Linked DNA regions of Paraburkholderia fungorum. Each later gene encodes a partner of the first gene's protein in a complex. Links are inferred from orthologs where the notes say so. Each region holds a gene or a part of one and is shown on either strand. Other genes may lie near its edges.

Region 1 (9,879 bases):
AGATCGGCTCCTTCGCGATCTTCATGATCTTGCGGATCTTGTCTTCCGGCATTTCCATCTTCTCGGCCAGCGTCGCCGGGTCCGGTTCGAGTCCGGTTTCCTGCAGAATCTGCCGCGAAATACGGTTCATTTTGTTGATCGTTTCGATCATGTGAACCGGGATCCGGATGGTGCGCGCCTGGTCGGCAATCGAACGCGTGATGGCCTGGCGAATCCACCACGTGGCATACGTGGAGAACTTATAGCCGCGACGATATTCGAACTTGTCCACCGCCTTCATCAGACCGATGTTGCCTTCCTGAATCAGGTCGAGAAACTGCAGACCACGGTTCGTGTACTTCTTCGCGATCGAGATCACGAGACGCAAGTTAGCCTCGGTCATCTCGCGCTTTGCCTGACGCGCCTTCAGTTCACCGGCCGCCATCTGACGGTTGGTTTCCTTCAGGTCTTTCAGCGGCAACACCACACGAGCCTGCAAATCGAGCAGACGTTGCTGCTGTTCACGAATGGCCGGAATGTTCCGCGTGAGGATCGCGCTGTATGCGTGACCTTCGCCGACGATCTTGTCCGCCCACTCCAGATCCGTCTCGCTGCCCGGGAAACGCGCGATAAATTCCGCACGCGGCATACCGCATTTGTCGACCACGGTATGCAGAATCTGACGCTCGACCTGACGCACTTCGTCCACCTGCGCGCGCAACGTATCGCACAAACGCTCGACGGTGCGCGCGGTGAAGCGGATCGTCATCAGTTCGTTCTGAATCGTTTCCTGCGCCTTCAGATACGACTTCGACTTGTAGCCTTCCTTCTCGAACGCACGACGCATCTTGTCGAACCACTCGCTGATCATCGCGAATTTTTCGAGCGACGCACGCTTGAGCGCTTCCATCTGCGCCGCGTTGGCGGTGGCTTGCGCCGCGCCGTCGTCCTCTTCTTCGTCTTCGTCGCTTTCTTCTTCGACTTCTTCGTCTTCGCTTTCGATCGCTTCCGCTTCCTGTTCGGAGAAGCCATCGGCGTCTTCAGCGTTTGAGTCGATCAACCCATCGACCAGTTCGTCGATGCGGATCTCTTCGTTCGCGACGCGCTCCGCCATCGCGAGGATGTCGGCGATCGTGGTCGGGCACGCGGAGATGGCCATCACCATGTGCTTGAGGCCGTCTTCGATCCGCTTCGCGATCTCGATTTCGCCTTCGCGGGTGAGCAGTTCGACCGTACCCATCTCGCGCATGTACATGCGGACGGGGTCGGTGGTGCGGCCAAATTCGGAGTCGACGGTGGACAGCGCAACTTCCGCCTCTTCTTCCACTTCGTCGTCTGACGAAGCGGCGGGCGCGTTGTCGTTCAGCAGCAGCGTTTCGGCGTCGGGGGCTTGCTCGTAGACCGCCACGCCCATGTCGTTGAACGTGCTGATGATGCCTTCGATCGCCTCGGTTTCGGTGAAGTTGTCCGGAAGGTGATCGTTGATTTCAGCGTAGGTGAGGAAGCCGCGCTCCTTGCCGAGCTTGATCAGCGCGCGCAGTTTCGAACGGCGCTCCTCGAGCTCCTCGACCGTGCCCGGCTGCGACGACGCGAATGCATCTTTCAGCAGCGCTTTTTCCTTGGCACGACGGTCACGAGCCTTGACCTTTTCGACCTTGCCAGGAGGCGCGGCAGGAGTCTCTTCGGTCTGGGGTGCTTCGTCATCGACGGATACTTCAGTCAGCTTTTTCGTCATGGAGTTCGCCGTACCGGCTGTAGTCTCGACTCGCGGCTGTTGGACAACAGCCGGTTGAACCGTGGATACTGGAATCTCACGCGCCGCCGCCTCGTCCTGCACAGCAGGCGCTTCCCTTTCGCTTCTGACACCTGACCCCGTAGTGGCCGGTTGTGGTGCAGCTTTCGCTGCCCTGACCGGATCCGCGCGCGCGGCCGAAGTGGTCGATGAGTTCTTCCCGGCAACTGGCGTAACGCTGACGGTAGACGTTTTTCTGGCGGAAGAAACTAACCTGGCCTCGGTGACCTTTCTGGTCGGCTCCGTGGAGCCTGTGCCTGTCGCTTTATTTCCGCCCGTAGTCTTTGCCATCGCATCGCCTTTTCGCCTTTGCTAGGAAAACCCTTGAAAAACAAACCGCTGGAAACCCTCAATTATAGCACTTGGGTTTTTTGTCAACCTTTTTGTGAATCCTTTGTCAGTCCTTCCGCCAAGCCCTTTACAGGCCTAGCTGACGCTTCATGTCAGCCCGCTTTCTGTTCAGTTCCGAGAGCTCCGCGAACTCTTCCGGCGTGTGCCGGGATTGCCGCGAAAGTTGCTCGAGACGCTCGCAGTAAGCGTCATACCGCATCTTCAGGATCGCGGCCTTCAGTTCCTCACCCACGATCCGCTCCTGCTCCCGCCGCTCCTCGATAACAGTCGCATCCTCGGGATCTTTTAGCAGCAAATCCCGGACATTTTCATCATAGTCCAGAATTTTGCGAAAGATTTCCTCGAAAGTTGGGGCGTTTGCGCCGTTTCGCAATAGGTCGGACAACAACTGAAACTCCGCCGAATCGCCGAGTGCACGTGCGTGCGTCGTCACTTCCTCGAACAGTTCGCCGTGCCGGGTCACGCTCAGAAGCGCCTGTTCGGCGTCTTCGTCGAGCACGGCCACCGTGCGCGGATACATCACCAGATTGCGCAGGGTCTTTTCCTCGATTCCCGTGACGCTGCGTCGATCCTTGCGAGCGGGCGCCTGGCGCGCAGCCGCTGCGATTCGCGAATCGACTTCGCAAAGAGCGGCAACTTCGTCGAACGGCACGTCGAGCCGGTCGGCAAACATATGCATGATCTGCGCGCGCAACGCGTTGGCCGGCAAGGCCTGCAACAGCGGCTTGGCGTCGAACAGCGCGCGGGCACGGCCTTCCGGCTGATCCAGTTCCTTGCCCGTGAGCACTTCGTTCAGCATGAATTGCGACAGCGGCATCGCGCGTTCGACCTGTTCGGCAAACGCCTCCGTGCCAAATTCGCGTACATAGCTGTCGGGGTCGTGCTCGGACGGGAGGAACAGGAAGCGGATGGTCCGGTTGTCCGCCGCATGCGGCAAGCAGGCGTCCAGCGCGCGACGGGCGGCGCGACGGCCGGCCGAATCGCCGTCGAAACTGAAGATGACCGTGTCGGTCTGGCGCATCAGTTTCTGGACGTGAATCGGTGTGCAGGCCGTACCGAGCGTGGCAACCGCGTTCTGGAACCCCAACTGGGCCAGCGCAACCACGTCCATGTAGCCTTCGACCACGAGCACGTAATGTTGCTCGCGAATCGCTAGCCGCGCCTCGAACAGGCCGTATAGCTCGCTGCCTTTGTTAAATAGCGGCGTTTCGGGCGAATTCAAATACTTGGGCTCGCCGCCGTCCAGCACGCGGCCGCCGAAGCCGATCACCTGCCCTTTGACATTGCGGATCGGGAACATGATCCGCTCTCGAAATCGGTCATAACGGCGGTTCTGCCCTTGCGCATCCGACTTTTCGCTGACGATAACCAGCCCCGATTCGACCAGTGAATCGTCCCGGTAATTGGGAAATGCGGGCTCGAGATTCTGCCAGCCGTCCGGCGCATAGCCGAGGCCGAAACGGGCCGCGATTTCGCCGGTCAAGCCGCGTTTCTTCAGATACTGGATGGCATTGGGCGCGCTGCGCAGCTGCTTGCGGTAGTAATCGCAGGCGGTTTGCATGACGTCGGACAGCGCGGTCGTGACGGCTTTGGACGCCCCCGACGAATAACCGCCGGAACCGCCCGAGCCACCGCCATATCCCGGCGACGGTTCGTTCGGCACGGTCAAGCCGACCGATTGCGCCAGATCGTTGACCGCCTCGGGAAACGAGGAACCGACGTGCTCCATCAGGAAGCCGATGGCCGTGCCATGCGCGCCGCAGCCGAAGCAGTGATAGAACTGTTTAGTCGGACTAACCGTAAACGAAGGGCTTTTCTCGTTGTGGAACGGACAAAGCCCCATGAAGTTCGCGCCGCCCTTTTTCAACTGCACGTACCGGCCGACCACGTCGACGATATCGACGCGGTTGAGCAGGTCCTGCAGGAATGACGGTGGAATCACAGTAAATGACGCTACCTTAAAAGCTCAACGCTGCGCGCGCCGCCGTCGGGCGGCGTGGCGCGCAGGCCGGGGTCAAACAGAAATTACTTCGAGAGCGCAGCTTTGACCTGCGCCGAAACCGCAGTCATGTCGGCGCGGCCGGCCAGCTTCGGCTTGAGCACGCCCATCACCTTGCCCATGTCCTGCGGACCGGCTGCGCCGGTTTGCGCGACCGCTGCCTGAACTTCGGCAACGATTTCCGCTTCGGACATCTGCTCCGGCATGTACGCAGCGAGGATGGCCAGCTCGGCCTTTTCCTTGTCGGCGAGATCCGTGCGGGCGGCGGCTTCGAACTGGCTGATCGAATCCTTGCGCTGCTTGATCATCTTGTCGACGACCGCCGTGATCGCGGTGTCGTCGAGCGTCACGCGCTCATCGACTTCGCGTTGCTTGATGGCGGCGAGCAGCAGACGGATCGTGCCGAGACGCTCGGTCTCGCGCGCCCGCATGGCAGCTTTCATATCGTCGTTGATCCGGTCCTTGAGAGTCATCACTCACCTGAATGCGTTGAAATTTGAAAAACCGGCGGGGCGGACACCACTCCGCTGCATCAACACGAATACCCGCTTGGGGACTGCTTCCTCAAGCGGGTTGGCGCAATATGCGTAGTGGATGCGACCCTGCCGGCTGGCCCGAAGGGCCGTGTTTCCGTGATGGCACCTGCTGTGCCGCCACCGGTTGGATGTCGCCGCTCCGTTCAGACGGAACCGCGGCAACGCCAGAATCAGTAGAACTTCTTTGGCAGCATCTGACCACGCAGACGCTTGAAATGACGCTTCACCGCAGCCGCCTTCCTGCGCTTGCGCCCAGCCGTAGGTTTTTTGCAAAACCCGCGAGCGCGAAGCTCGGTCAGCAAGCCGTTTTTCTCCGCGGTGCGCCTGAAACGGCGCATGGCGACCTAAAGCGGCTCGTTGTCTGCTCGTTGCCTTTCACGCGGATTATCGTCATTTTTCAACAACGAAACCCCGCAGAGGTTCAGGAGTATAGCAGAGCTTTCTCACAAAGCTAATGCGCCGTCAAGCCCTTTATGCTGCCCGCGCGAACTCGGCGGCGGCCTGCCCGGCAGCCACGCCAGAGGCCCATGCCCACTGGAAATTGTAGCCGCCGAGCCAGCCGGTCACATCGACCGCCTCGCCGATGAAATACAGGCCAGGCGTGCGTTCGCTCATCATCGTCGACGACGACAAACCGCGCGTATCGACACCGCCGCGCGTGACTTCCGCCTTGCGATAGCCCTCGGTGCCGTTCGGCGTCAGCGTCCAGCGCGACAGCGCGTCGCCGACTCGCCGCAGCGTCTTGTCCGGCAGATCCGCCACGCGCGCCTCAGCGGGAATCTGGTGGGTGTCGAGCCAGACGTGCGCGAGCCGCTGCGGCACCCACTCGGACAGCAGGTTGGCGATCTGGCGTTTGGTACCCGTTTTCGCCTCCAGCAGGTCGGCGGTGGCGTCGCGTTCAGGCAGCAGATTGATATGAATCGGCTCGCCAGGCTGCCAGTAGCTCGAAATCTGCAGCACGCCTGGGCCGGACAAACCACGGTGAGTGAGCAGCAGGTCTTCGTTGAATTCGGCACCGGTTTTCTTGTTGCCGGTCGCCAGCTGCACGTCGAGCGAGACGCCCGAAAGCGCCGCGAACGGCGCCCAGTCGGCTGCGGCGAAAGTCAGCGGAACCAGCGCCGGGCGCGTGTCGATCAGCTTGTGACCAAACTGCTTGGCGAGCCGGTAAGCAAAATCGGTCGCGCCGATTTTCGGAATCGACAGGCCGCCGGTCGCCACCACCAGCGCGCTCGCGGTGATCGGACCCGACGGGGTGTCCAGCGTGAAGCGGCCTTGCGCGTCCTGACGCACTTCTTCCACCGACAGCGGTGTGCGCCACGCAATCCGGCCCGCATCGCACTCGGCCTTCAGCACGTTGATGATCGCGTCGCTCGACTGGTCGCAGAAAAGCTGCCCCTTGTGCTTCTCGTGCCATGTCACGTGATGCCGCTTGAGCAGCGCCATGAAGTCGCGCGGCGTGTAGCGAGCCAGCGCCGAACGGCAGAAATGCGGATTCGCCGACAAATAATTATTCGGCCCCGCGTAAAGATTCGTGAAATTGCACCGGCCGCCGCCGGAAATGCGGATTTTTTCCGCGAGACGCTGCGAGTGGTCGATCAGCACCACGCGGCGGCCGAGTTGCCCGGCCACGGCCGCGCACATCATGCCGGCCGCGCCCGCGCCGATCACTGCGATATCGAAGGATTCCATGGGGCCGCATTGTACCCGCGCGTCTGCGGGCGCTTACCCACGCTGCTATACTTTCAGGCTTACCTTTTTCTTTCGGACGCGCGCGCGGTCACCACTTTTGCGCCGTTCAAACCACCCATCATGCTCGTTCTCGGCATCGAAAGCTCCTGCGACGAAACCGGTCTCGCGCTCTACGACACGGAGCGCGGCCTGCTCGCGCACGCGCTGCACTCGCAAATCGCGATGCATCGGGAGTACGGCGGCGTCGTGCCGGAACTGGCGTCGCGCGATCACATCCGGCGCGCGCTGCCGTTGCTCGAAGAGGTGATGGAACGCGCGGGCACCGTGCGCAGCGACATCGACGCGATCGCCTACACGCAAGGGCCGGGGCTCGCGGGCGCGCTGCTGGTCGGCGCGAGCGTCGCCAATTCGCTGGCGATGGCGTGGGACAAGCCGACCATCGGCATCCATCACCTTGAAGGCCATTTGCTGTCGCCGCTGCTCGTGGATGAACCGCCGCCGTTCCCGTTCGTTGCGTTGCTGGTGTCCGGCGGACATACGCAATTGATGCGCGTGACCGACGTGGGCGTCTACGAGACGCTCGGCGAAACGCTCGACGACGCCGCCGGCGAAGCCTTCGACAAAACCGCGAAGCTGCTCGGCCTCGGCTACCCAGGCGGCCCGGAAGTCTCGCGCATGGCCGAATTCGGCACACCGGGCGCCGTGGTTCTGCCGCGCCCGATGCTGCATTCCGGCGACCTCGATTTCAGCTTCAGCGGCCTGAAAACGGCGGTGCTGACGAACGCCAAAAAGCTCGGCGGCGCGAACATCTGCGAACAGGCGAAAGCCGATCTGGCGCGAGGTTTCGTCGATGCAGCGGTTGACGTGCTGGCCGCCAAATCGCTGGCTGCGCTGAAGAAGACGAAGCTCAACCGGCTGGTCGTCGCGGGCGGCGTGGGCGCGAACCGTCAACTGCGCGAAGCGCTCTCCGCTGCCGCGAAGAAGCGCAATTTCTACGTGCATTACCCCGACCTGTCGCTGTGCACGGACAACGGCGCGATGATCGCGCTGGCCGGCGCGTTGCGTTTGCAGCGTTGGCCGGATCAGTCGGGCAAGGATTACGCGTTCACCGTGAAGCCGCGCTGGGATCTGACGTCGCTCGCGCGCTAGGCTGCGCATCCGGGCCTACCCGGGCAACTCGAGCCGTAAAAAAAGCCGCTTGAAAAGCGGCTTTTTTCTTGCGCTGCTAAGGCAGTGCGCTGCGTGACGGTCAGGCCACCCGCTTGTCCCGCTCGATCACCGCATACGCGCTGTGATTGTGAATCGACTCGAAGTTCTCGGCTTCGAGCGAATACGCGACAATCCGCTCGTCCGCATTCAGACGTTGCGCGACGTCGCGCACGAGGTCTTCGACGAACTTCGGATTTTCATACGCGCGCTCGGTGACGAACTTCTCATCCGGGCGCTTGAGCAGGCCCCACAGTTCGCACGACGCCTCTTCTTCGGCGATCCGCACCAGTTCTTCAACGGCCACATCGCCCGTGAGTTCGGCGTTGATCGTCACGTGCGAGCGCTGATTGTGCGCGCCGTACTGCGAGATTTTCTTCGAACACGGGCACAGGCTCGTGACCGGCACCAGCACTTTCAGGAACAGACGCGTCGCGCCGTTGCGCGCGTCGCCGGTCAACGTGACCTCATAGTCGAGCAGACTTTGCACGCCCGACACCGGCGCGGTCTTGTTCACGAAGTACGGGAACGACACTTCGATACGGCCCGCTTCGGCTTCGAGCTTGTCGAGCATCGCCGCGAGCATCGTGCGGAACGTGGCCGATTCGAGCGGCGCCTTGTTCTCTTCGAGCAACGCGACGAAACGCGACATGTGCGTGCCCTTCTGCTCAGCCGGCAGATGCACGTCGAGGTTCCACGTGCCGACCGTCGGCTGCACTTCGCCGGCTTGCGTACGCACCGTCAACGGATGACGCACGCCCTTGACGCCGACTCGTTGAATCGGAATTTGACGCGTATCGGGCGTGCTTTGCACGTCGGGCATCACAAAGGCGGGATTCATCTGGTTCATTTTTTTGTCCTTTCAGGAGACGCCGGGCCGCCCAGGTTGTCCGCGCCCGACGATCCCGTTGGGGATCGAGGGCTGTCGCGAGTCGACCGGATGGGGTGCTCGGCGGCCGTGCGAATCAGGATGCGCAACGGCGAACGCCGGCCTGGGCCGGCGTTTTAAGATGGGCCAGAGGCTCACCGATTCAAGTGGGAAACCGCCATGGCCGCGCTGACACAGCGGCAACATGGCAAACGGCAGCGCAATTAAGCGACGCGCTTCACCGAAGATTGACCGCCGACCGCGCCGCTCGACAGAAAGCGCTCGCGAATCGACTTGGCGATGCCCGTAGCGTCGAGACCGCACGCGGCGAGCAGCTTGGCCGGATCCCCATGATCGATGAACTGGTCGGGGAGGCCCAATTGTAGTACGGGACGAATAACCCCACTTTCAAGCAGGGCTTCGACGCAAGCCGAACCTGCACCGCCCATCACACAGCCTTCTTCGACGGTGACGATGGCGTCGTGCGTTTCGGCCAGCTGGCGGACCAGTTCGGCGTCGAGCGGCTTGACGAAGCGCATGTTCGCGACCGTCGCGTCCAGTTGCTCAGCGGCTGCGAGCGACGGCGCAACCATCGTGCCGAACGCCAGAATCGCAATGCGCTTGCCGGCCGGCTGCGAGGTTTCGCGACGCACTTCGCCCTTGCCGATCGGCAACGCCGCCATCTGCTTGACGGTGGCGACACCCGTACCCGCACCGCGCGGATAACGCACCGCCGTCGGATTCGGTTGCTGCAACGCCGTGTACAACATCTGACGGCATTCGTTTTCGTCCGACGCAGCCATCACCGTCATGTTCGGGATGCAGCGCAGGAACGCGAGATCGTAAGCGCCTGCGTGCGTGGCGCCGTCCGCGCCGACCAGACCCGCGCGGTCGATCGCGAACACCACTGGCAGATTTTGCAGCGCGACGTCGTGGATCAACTGATCGTACGCACGTTGCAGGAAGGTCGAGTAGATCGCCACGACCGGCTTCATGCCGTCCGCAGCCAGACCGCCCGCGAAGGTCACGGCGTGCTGCTCGGCAATGCCGACGTCGAAGTAACGCTCCGGGAAGCGCTTCTCGAACTCGACCATGCCCGAACCTTCGCGCATGGCCGGCGTGATACCGACGACGCGCGCGTCCAGCTCGGCCGCGTCGCACAGCCACTCGCCGAACACTTGCGTGTAGGTCTTCTTCGACGGTGTGGTGGCCGGCTTGATGCCTTCCGCCGGGTTGAACTTGCCCGGGCCGTGGTAAAGCACCGGATCGGCCTCGGCCAGCTTGTAGCCCTGACCCTTCTTCGTGACGACGTGCAGGAATTGCGGACCGCGCAGTTCCTTGATGTTCTGCAGCGTCGGGATCAGCGAATCGAGGTCGTGACCGTCGATCGGGCCGATGTAGTTGAAGCCGAACTCTTCGAACAGCGTGGCCGGCACGATCATGCCCTTAGCGTGCTCTT
Region 2 (9,897 bases), on another replicon or contig:
GCGCCGACTCGCGTTTTCCCTGCTGACCGTCCTGTTGCTCGCCGCGTGTGCCGGCGCGCCGCAGAAAACGTCACGCGGCGGGTCCGGCAGTTCCGTGATCGTGGCAAACGGCGCTTATCACGCGCCGCCGCCGGGCTTCCCGAATTTTGTCGATCACAGCATCGGCCGCGAAGAAATCTCGATTCAGGCGATGAGTCTCGTCGGCGTTCCGTACCGTTGGGGCGGCAATACGCCCGACAGCGGCTTCGATTGCAGCGGCCTGGTTCGCTATGTCGTATTGCGCGCGGCGTCGGTGAATCTGCCGCGAACGACCGCCGATATGAGCGGACGCGGTGAATCCATCGAACCCGACCAGGTCGCGCCTGGGGATCTGATTTTCTTCAACACGACCGGGCGCGCGCATTCGCACGTCGGGATTTATGTCGGCAAGCTGCGCTTCGTCAACGCGCCGTCGACCGGCGGCACCGTGCGGCTCGACTACCTGACCAATCCGTACTGGGCCAAGCGTTTCGATGGGATCAGGCGCGTGGCTGGGCCGGCTGCGACGCCAGCGCCGTTTGATACGCCGAGTTATCAGGCCGCCGCGCCGCAGTCGGAGCGTGATGCACAGGTTGCAGGAGCGGGCGCCGCGGCGGGGACGGCAGGTAATGTCGCACCGTCGGCGACAAGGGCGGCAGCGCAATCGCCGGTTTATGTTGCGGAGCCACAGTCGTCACAGAATCGACAGATCCAACAAGCTCGCGTCACTGAGGCTCATGCGCCTTTAGTTGCGGCTCCCGATCAGACGACGACTACAGCTCGGGCGGCTCCGGCGGATCAGTTCGAGCCCCCGCCGCCAGGCTTGAGTGCCGCGCAAATGCAGGCGCGCGCCGCAGGTGCGGTATCTCCCGCAACGGCTTCGACCGCTCAAGCTCGCGCGTATGACGCCGCTAACGGCGCTTCTACACAACCAACGATAACCGCACGTTCCGTCCCACAAGCTTCAGCGGGTCGCGAACCGGACGCAATCGATGCCGCCGCTGATGCCTTTGAACCGCCGCCCCCCGCTTCAGTGGCCGTCCGGCAGGCACAGCAGGCTCAGCAAGTTGAAGAAAACGGCAGTGTGCAGATCATGCGCGCGTCGACGGGCTCACGCAGCATGCCCGCGCCGACACAAACCAACGACGATCCGATTGCGCGCTTCGCCAACGGCAACTTTTGATTTTCCGCTGCGGGTAACAGCCGGAAAGGTCGACGGAAACTGAACGTTTTAGCAGTCGAACGTTGCTCTGCGATCACTTCCAGGTCGTGTCGCGCAAAGCGGCCGTAACGCTGCACAGCGTCATCAGAATTTCGCTAACGATAACCGCGTGCTGCCCTCCGCAGACCACGGCAAGCCTTCTGCCTGACACGTAAACGCCCTCAGCCGTGACAAAACATTCGTCATCGGCCCTATTCTCCGGCAGCGCTTCCTGCGCGCGGTTCCAGAACACCGCCTAACCACTCCGCTTCCCGTGCCGCGTCAAAGGTCGCTCATCCCGGCGACGCCGACGATCTGCTATCGTCATCGATATTCTTCCGACAGCGGGTGGTGACAATGGATCTCGGGCTGAAAGACAAGGTGGTACTGATCACCGGTGGCAGCAAAGGAATCGGGCTCGCCTGTGCACGGGCGTTTGCACTCGAAGGCGCGAAAGTCGCGATCGTTTCGCGCGACCCCGCCAATCTCGCGCGCGCTTACGAGCAGTTGAAACAGGAAGGTCTGCATGTGCACCGGACGCGCGCCGATCTGCATGAACCGCACAGCGCCGCCGATATCGTCGAAGAGGTCAGCACCGCCGTCGGCCCGATCGATGTTTTGATCAACAGCGCAGGTGCGGCTCGCCGCTACGATCCGGAAACGCTCGACGCCGACGCATTCCGGGCAACGATGGAAGCGAAATATTTCCCCTACATCTATCCGCAGCAGGAAGTGTTGCGGCGCATGGCTGACCGGGCGAAAGCCGGCAACGGGGCCGCGCCCGGCGCGATCGTCAATATCATCGGGATGGGTGGCAAGGTCGCCAGCGACATCCACATCGCGGGGGGCGCCGCCAATGCCGCGCTGATGCTCGCCACCGTTGGCCTCGCCCACTATTACGCGCGCTATGGCATTCGCATCAACGCCATCAATCCCGGCTCGACGTTGACGGAGCGCGTCGAGGAAGCGGTCAAGCTGGAAGCGGCGCAGCAAGGAATCGATAGCGCGGACGCATTGGCGCGCGGGCAGGCGAAAGTGCCGCTCGGACGCTATGCAAAGCCGGAGGAAATCGCTGACGTCGCGCTATTTCTGGCGAGCCGCCGCGCGAGTTACGTAACGGGAGCGATTGTCCCGATGGATGGAGGCAGCGCGCCGTTGATCTGAGCGGCGCGGTTGCTGGCGTTATCGGAGGACTGATGCCAGGCGCCATGACGCTATAGGAAGAAAGCTCAAAGTCCTGCGGAAGGTGCCTGCGCGACGACCCGTTGATTTAAGAATCTTCCGCGCGCGGGCTTATTCGACACTGAAACTGCTACGGCAATAAACCCTTCGCTAAAGCCTTCTGGTCAGCGGCACGTGTATTCAGCCTGAAATTGCCGAATTACCGTGCCGCCCTGTGCCAAAGCACGCGACCGTCGCGCTCACAAAAAGCGATGGCCAAACCACCAGCCCGCCGCCGAGAGCACGGCCGACGCCGGAATCGTCAAAATCCACGCCCAGACGATATTGCCGGCCACTCCCCAACGCACCGCGCTCAGCTTTTGCGTCGCGCCGACACCGACGATCGCGCCGGTAATCGTGTGCGTGGTGGACACCGGAATGCCGAGCGCCGAAGCGGTGAACAATGTAATCGCCCCGCCCGACTCCGCACAAAAACCGCCAACCGGCTTCAGCTTGGTGATCTTCTGCCCCATCGTTCGGACGATGCGCCAGCCGCCGAACAAGGTACCCAATCCCATTGACAGATAGCAGCCGCCGATCACCCACAGCGGCGGCGCATCGGCGAACGACGACGCATAGCCGGTCGCGATCAGCAGCATCCAGATAATGCCGATGGTTTTCTGCGCGTCATTACCGCCGTGCCCAAGGCTATACAGCCCCGCCGAAACCAGCTGCAACCGCCGGAACCGCCGGTCGACCTTGCTGGGCGGCGTACGGAAGTAGATCCACGACACCGCGAGCATGAAGAACGAACCGAGCACGAAGCCGAGCAGCGGCGAAATAAAGATGAAGGCGACCGTTTTCAGCAGGCCGTCCATGTTCAGCGAGCCCCAGCCCGATTTGGCGAGCGCCGCGCCGACCAGGCCGCCGATCAGCGCGTGCGACGAGCTGGATGGAATACCGTAGTGCCAGGTGATGATGTTCCAGCCGATCGCGCCGACCAGCGCACCAAAAATCACGTAATGGTCGACGATGTCGGGGTCGATCGTGCCCTTACCGACCGTCGCCGCGACCTTCAGGTGAAACACGAAATACGCGATGACGTTGAACGCCGCCGCAAAGGCCACCGCCTGCTGCGGCTTCAGAACGCCCGTGGAAACGACGGTGGCGATGGAGTTCGCCGCGTCGTGAAAGCCGTTCATGAAGTCGAAAATCAGCGCGACGGCGACCAGGCCGGCGACGACCCAGATAGCGAGTTGTATCGATTGCATTATGCGTTTTCCAGCACGATGCCTTCGATGATGTTCGCTACATCCTCACACTTGTCCGTGATCGTTTCGAGCAATTCGTAAATTGCCTTCAGCTTGATCAGGGTCTTGACGTTGTCTTCTTCGCGGAACAGCTTCGACATGGCCGAACGCAGCACGCGGTCGGCTTCTGACTCCAGACGGTCGATTTCCTCGCAGGCCTTCAGGATCTGGCCGGCCTGCTTCATGTCCGACAGCAGGCTCACAGCGAACTGCACGCGCTCGGAGGTCGCCGTGCAAATGTGCGCGAGCTGGCTCGCTTCCGACGTCACGGCCTGCACGTCGTACAGCGAAATGGCGGTGGCGACGTCTTCCATCAGGTCGAGGATGTCGTCCATCGTCGTGATCAGCTTGTGGATTTCGTCACGGTCGAGCGGCGTGATGAACGTCTTGTGCAGCAGGTCGATGGTTTCGTGCGTGAGCTTGTCAGCGGCCTTCTCGGCCTTTTGCACGTTTTGCTTGTGGGTTTCCGCGTCTTGCAGATTGTCGATCAGCAGCTCGAGTTCGCGGCTCGCCGAGACGATGCACGTGGCGTGTGCATTGAAAATTTCAAAAAACTTGCCCTCGGTGGGCATGAAACGACCGAACATTGGGATCCCGAAAATTGGTCACATTATGGCTGACATAAAACCGCCACATTGTACCGTTGCGAGATAGATATCGCACTTTCGAAAGCGCCGTTACAACGGCGCCCCAGTTATCGCTTCACTTATCCACTTAGTCGCTGTAGAAATTCTGCGCGCCGGCAAAATTGTCGAACTTCGTGAATTGCCCATGGAACGTGAGCCGAACAGGTCCGATCGGACCATTCCGCTGCTTGCCGATGATGATCTCCGCCGTGCCTTTATCCGGGCTGTCCGGGTTGTAGACTTCGTCACGGTAAATGAACAGGATCACGTCGGCATCCTGCTCGATAGCACCCGATTCACGCAGATCCGACATGATCGGCCGCTTGTTGGGGCGTTGTTCGAGGCCACGGTTAAGCTGCGACAGCGCGATCACCGGCACATCGAGTTCTTTCGCCAAACTCTTTAGCGAGCGAGAAATTTCGGAAATTTCAGTCGCACGGTTTTCGCCCGATGACGAACCGCTCATCAGCTGCAAATAATCGATGATGATCAAACCGAGCTTGCCGCACTGGCGCGACAGGCGTCGTGCCCGCGAACGCAGTTCCATCGGGTTCAAACCGCCGGTTTCATCGATGAAAATCTGCGCCTCGCTCATTTTCTGCACTGCGTGCGTGAGCTTCGGCCAGTCTTCGTCGGTCAGGCGGCCGGTACGCATACGGTGCTGATCGAGTCGGCCAACGGAGCCAAGCATACGCATGGTGAGTTGCGAACCCGGCATTTCCATCGAGAACACGGCCACCGGCAACCCATACTCGACCGCCACGTATTCGCCGATATTCATCGAGAACGCCGTTTTACCCATCGACGGACGTCCCGCGACGATGATCAATTCGCCGCCGTGCATGCCCGAGGTCATGCGGTCCAGGTCGACGAAGCCGGTTGGCGTGCCCGTCACGTCACTCGGATTGGCGGTGTGGTACAGCGTGTCGATCCGCTCGACCACCTGAGTCAGCAATGGCCCGATTTCCAGGAAGCCTTGGGTACCTCGCGCGCCGTCTTCCGCGATCGAAAACACTTTCGATTCCGCTTCGTCCAGCAACTGCCGTACTTCCTTGCCTTGCGGATTGAACGCGTCAGCCGAAATTTCGTCGGCCACGGAAACCAGACGACGCAGCACCGCGCGATCGCGCACGATTTCCGCATAACGACGAATATTGGCTGCGCTCGGTGTGTTCTGCGCAAGCGCATTCAGATACGCGAGACCGCCGACCTCTTCCGCCTTGCCCGAGGTGCCGAGCGCCTCGTACACGGTAATCACGTCGGCCGGACGCGTGGCCGCGATCAGCTTGCCGATGTGTTCGAAGATGATACGGTGGTCGTAGCGGTAAAAATCGCTCTGCGACAGGAAGTCGGCGATGCGGTCCCAGGCCGCGTTGTCGAGCAGCAAGCCGCCCAGCACCGATTGCTCGGCCTCGATCGAATGCGGCGGGACTTTCAGCGACTCGAGTTGGGGATCTTTGGACGGTGCGTTCATGGGGAAGAATTATCGGGTAATCGGGCGGCGGCGGCGAGCGCAAAAACTAAAAAAAACAGGCATAAAAAAAGCAGGGGCCGGTTACCCGGCCCCTGCCTTTCGCCAGCTAAATCCTGGCAAATACTACGTGATGCTTAGACGTGTTCGCCGATCACAGCCACCGTCACTTCGACGACGACGTCGGTGTGCAGCGACACTTGAACAGCGTGATCGCCGACGATCTTCAGCGGGCCTTCCGGCAGACGCACTTGCGCCTTTTCCACTGCGAAGCCTTGCTTCGTGATCGCTTCAGCGATGTCAGCGTTGGTCACCGAGCCGAACAGACGGCCGTCGACGCCAGCTTTCTGACCGATCTGAACCGTCGAGCCTGCCAGCTTTTCGCCTTGGGCCGTAGCGGCTGCCAGCTTTTCAGCTGCGATCTTTTCGAGTTCTGCACGGCGGACTTCGAATTCAGCCAAAGCGTCCTTCGTTGCACGGCGAGCTTGCTTGTTCGGGATCAGGAAGTTACGTGCGTAGCCGTCCTTGACCTTAACGATATCGCCCAGGTTGCCCAGATTGACGACTTTTTCCAGAAGAATGATTTGCATTCAGATGCTCCTTATCGCGTCGTCGGGTTAGGCCTTGTGCTGGTCGGTGTACGGCACCAGCGCGAGGAAACGTGCGCGCTTGATTGCCGTATCCAGCTGGCGTTGATAGTGCGACTTCGTACCCGTGAGACGCGCCGGCGTGATCTTGCCGTTTTCGCCGATGAAGTCCTTCAGCGTTTCGAGGTCCTTGTAGTCGATGTGATCGACGCCAGCGGCCGTGAAACGGCAGAACTTCTTGCGCTTGAAGAGCGGATTTTGTTGCTGACGACGCTTGTCGAATTTCTTACCAGTCGGGCGGGGCATGTTCAGTCCTTTCCAATGTCCTGCAATTCTGTGATGTGAAATACCAGAGTTCGTGCGTTGCGGTGCTTTTTTGCCAGGAAGCCTGTGAAGAGCGTTTCCACGCCCATCGGACAGCTTTCCAGCCTACCGCTCGCCTCGCCTGCCGCTACCGCCTGCATGGTCAGTTCGACTTGCCGGGCAATGCCGGCTTCGACGACTTCCGTGCGGTGGTGCAACGTGCAACCTGCAATCGGAACGCCGGCGGGGGTGTACCGCACCGGTTCGCGTTCGACGACGCTGGCCGTAAGTTGCAACCGGTTCATGTAGCCTTGGGCGAGAACAACGCCTGTTCTGGTAGCTTAAATAGTGTGTCTTAAGCCTGCGCTTCGGACGGTTGCGTAGCAGCCGACTTCTTGGCTTCTTCGCGCTGCACTTCCTTCATCATCGGCGACGGGGCCGTTTCGGCCTTCTTCAGCTTGACGATGAGGTGACGCAGAACAGCGTCGTTGAACTTGAATGCGTGTTCCAGCTCGTCGAGCGTGGTTTGGTCGCATTCGATGTTCATGCAGACGTAGTGAGCCTTGGCGAGTTTCTCGATCATGTAGGCCAGTTGGCGACGGCCCCAGTCTTCGATACGGTGGATCTGGCCACCGTGCGAGGTGATCGTGGACTTGTAACGCTCGATCATTGCGGGCACTTGCTCGCTTTGATCCGGGTGCACGATAAATACGATTTCGTAATGACGCATATTCACTCCTTGTGCTGACTTATGGATAAAAGCCACCCGGGCGTCGGAACCGGTGTGGCAAGTGAGAAGCCAAAGAGTGTAACCCGAATAGGGCCGGGTTGCAAGATATCCCGTCGATTCAACGCGTGAATCGGGAGTGTTTTCAAAGGTTTAGGGACAGGCTGGCCCGATCGCCGCAAGACGTTTTGGGCGCAGACATATCGGAACGGCAAGCTCTGGTCAATTTCCGCGACCACTCCCCGGGGTCGCTCGCGCAGTCTGGGCGTCGCTTTACGGCCGCCGAGGACGCTGTAGAAACATGAATGCTGCCGGCCGCTATTTGCCTGCAGATCATCAAGGCAACGCGGCCTCAGCCCGCTCAGAACCTTGCCGCATAAGCAAGACTTTGAAGCTAGGAGCCGCCTTCGGTACGCTCGCTGCCGCTTTGCAGACGCGCCTTCAGCGCGGCCTCCAGCCCTGTCAGCGCATCGGGCGCGGCGTCCGAAATCGCCCACCAGGTCATGCCTTCAGCATCCCAGTGGGCGATCGAGTAGCCCTCCCGCCCCACTATCGACGGCGCGGCGCTCCCCACGTTCCGGCCTGCGCCGCCCGATGCCGCCTGCGGAAAGACGTACACGTCGATTACGTGCTTGCCGTACCGGTACACCAGCACCCCCACCCGCTGATGCGCGAGGTAGTCGAGCCGTCCACCCTGCAACGGGAAACCGCTGGCGGCAAGATCCTCGACCGGCGGCGAATAGTCCAGCCGGCCGTTGAACCAGGGCTTGACCGTGTGCCGGTCGGTCGAAATCACGTCGATGTCGCGGCCCGACACCTGCGCCCTCACGTGGCTCTCAACCAGTTCGTCGGCGAATGGGGAAATATCTGCGGAACGGTGCAGGGTCAACGCCACGCCCGCCGCTCCAGCGCCCAGCGCGATAACCAGCGCAGCGAGCCACCCCGAAGCAAACAGCCGGTTTGCGCCGCCCGTGGCGACCGGCCCGCCAAAGCCGCCTGACTGACCGCGCAAGCCATCGAGTAATCCAGCCAGGAAGGACCGGCGCCGCTGACGCGGGCGCGACTCTGGTGCTGCGTCGCCGGGTGTACCTTGCGCGCCGCCCGGTTGATTGACGCCGCTCCGCCCGTTATTCGTCGCGGATTCTCCGGTTGCATAAGCGTCAGTGTCAGAACGGATATCCGCCGCTGTCGCAGCCAGCCCTTCTTCAATCGCCGGCAAACCGGCGATGATCCGCGCCCTCAGCGACTGCGGCGCGCGATGATAAGGCGTCGTCCGCAGCGCACCACTCAATGTCCGCAAGTTGTCGCTCTCGCGACGGCACGCGTCGCAACTCTCGATATGTTGCTGGATGCGCCGGGCTTCCGGTGCGGGCAACTCATGATCGGCGTTCGCATCGAGGAGCGGCCGGGCTTCTTTACAGTCCATCTGGCGTCTCCTGAGCGGAGCCCGGCGCGCCTGCGCCGGGTGGGTTGAGTGGCCGGCCGTTTGCGGACGCCCGGAGCGGTGTAACTGTTGCCGTGCCAAACTTGCCGGCGGCGGGCGTTTCCGGGGGATGCGCTTCCGGGGGATACCCTTCATTACCATCCGGCGTCGGCCGGTTACCGGCATCTGTACGAGCACTGGCGGACGAATCCGGCGAAGGCGTTGTGTGTTCCGCACGAGCAGCCGAACGCTTCGCCGCCTCCTGCGAGCCGGAACCCTGCTGGCGCCCTGGCTGGGTCGACGTTCCGTCTGCCGGCATCCGCGTGTTGCAGCCCGAAGCCCCCGTGCGCGGAGGCTTCGAGCCCTGTTTCTCCATCAGCACTGCCGCCAGCTTCCGGCGCCCTCGCGCAAGCCTCGACATCACCGTGCCGATCGGCAAATCCGCCACCACGGCGATCTCCCGATACCCCATCTCTTCCAGTTCGCGCAGGATCAGCACCTCCCTGTACTCCACCGGCAACTGCGCGAGCGCTTCGTGTATGAGCTTCGTATCTTCGTCGCGGATCAGCAGCGTCTGAGGATCGTCGCCGCCCGCGCTCCATCCGTCGAACGTCGCATCGTCCATCGTGTCGTCGAATTCGAGCATGTCGTGCGACGGCCCGCGCCGACGCCACTCCGTGTACCAGGTACGACGCACGATCGCCAGCAGCCACGGCCGCGCAGTGTCGCCGCGAAACGTGTCGAAGAAGCGGAAAGCGCGCATGAACGCTTCCTGGACAACGTCATCGGCATCGTTCGCGTTGCCGCATAACCAGCGTGCGAGGTTGTACGCGGCGTCGAGATGCGGCAGCGCGAGCTGCTGGAAACGGCGGCTCCTCGCTGCATCGGTATCGCCTCGCTCGCGGGCGTCTGTTTCGGTCTGGACCACCTCGGCCCTCCAGGGCATTGCGGCTATGCGGTGCGGCTCGTCGTGACTGCCTTTCATCGCATAACCGGTCATCTGCCGAGTTTATTCCCGCTGGTGTGGAGGATTGGCCAAAAAGATGGGCGGCAGGCGGCCAATTCCCTCC

Evidence for each region.
Region 2: the proteins of dnaG (region 1) and BLS41_RS08245 are in contact, whole or in part, in a crystal structure (PDB 2R6A), measured with the Geobacillus stearothermophilus proteins. The link is inferred for Paraburkholderia fungorum from one-to-one orthologs. Residues at the interface, in WP_049624496.1 of Geobacillus stearothermophilus: Lys456, Leu457, Leu458, Pro459, Ala460, Asn463, Ala464, Leu467, Leu535, Leu536, Ile537, Ala538, Gln544, Glu545, Asp548, Tyr549, His552; in WP_033016901.1 of Geobacillus stearothermophilus: Ser13, Glu15, Ala16, Gln18, Glu91, Leu92, Asp94, Ala95, Val96, Pro97, Thr98, Ala99, Ala100, Asn101, Tyr104, Tyr105, Ile108.

Annotation. Positions count from the first base shown.
Region 1 is NZ_FNKP01000002.1:111,216-121,094, reverse strand. The notes cover bases 1,628-4,538. They hold dnaG (DNA primase), read right to left. Parts: upstream 4,065-4,538; coding sequence 2,190-4,064; downstream 1,628-2,189. Other genes in these bases: BLS41_RS16735 (GatB/YqeY domain-containing protein), read right to left, coding at 4,148-4,538; rpoD (RNA polymerase sigma factor RpoD), read right to left, coding at 1,628-2,062. Outside these bases: more of rpoD, read right to left, coding at 1-1,627; more of BLS41_RS16735, read right to left, coding at 4,539-4,594; BLS41_RS16725 (BaiN/RdsA family NAD(P)/FAD-dependent oxidoreductase), read right to left, coding at 5,129-6,346; tRNA (adenosine(37)-N6)-threonylcarbamoyltransferase complex transferase subunit TsaD, read left to right, coding at 6,467-7,495; GTP cyclohydrolase FolE2, read right to left, coding at 7,596-8,402; dxs (1-deoxy-D-xylulose-5-phosphate synthase), read right to left, coding at 8,645-9,879. UniProt on the Escherichia coli protein: RNA polymerase that catalyzes the synthesis of short RNA molecules used as primers for DNA polymerase during DNA replication.
Region 2 is NZ_FNKP01000001.1:1,859,027-1,868,923, reverse strand. What follows is about bases 3,598-6,526. They hold BLS41_RS08245 (replicative DNA helicase), read right to left. Parts: upstream 5,791-6,526; coding sequence 4,405-5,790; downstream 3,598-4,404. Other genes in these bases: rpsR (30S ribosomal protein S18), read right to left, coding at 6,405-6,526; rplI (50S ribosomal protein L9), read right to left, coding at 5,925-6,377; BLS41_RS08250 (DUF47 domain-containing protein), read right to left, coding at 3,651-4,277; BLS41_RS08255 (inorganic phosphate transporter), read right to left, coding at 3,598-3,651. Also shown: BLS41_RS08270 (C40 family peptidase), read left to right, coding at 1-1,201; BLS41_RS08260 (SDR family oxidoreductase), read left to right, coding at 1,577-2,383; more of BLS41_RS08255, read right to left, coding at 2,641-3,597; more of rpsR, read right to left, coding at 6,527-6,680; priB (primosomal replication protein N), read right to left, coding at 6,683-6,982; rpsF (30S ribosomal protein S6), read right to left, coding at 7,033-7,407; BLS41_RS08220 (anti-sigma factor family protein), read right to left, coding at 7,799-8,830; BLS41_RS08215 (RNA polymerase sigma factor), read right to left, coding at 8,820-9,755. UniProt on the Escherichia coli protein: The main replicative DNA helicase, it participates in initiation and elongation during chromosome replication. Travels ahead of the DNA replisome, separating dsDNA into templates for DNA synthesis.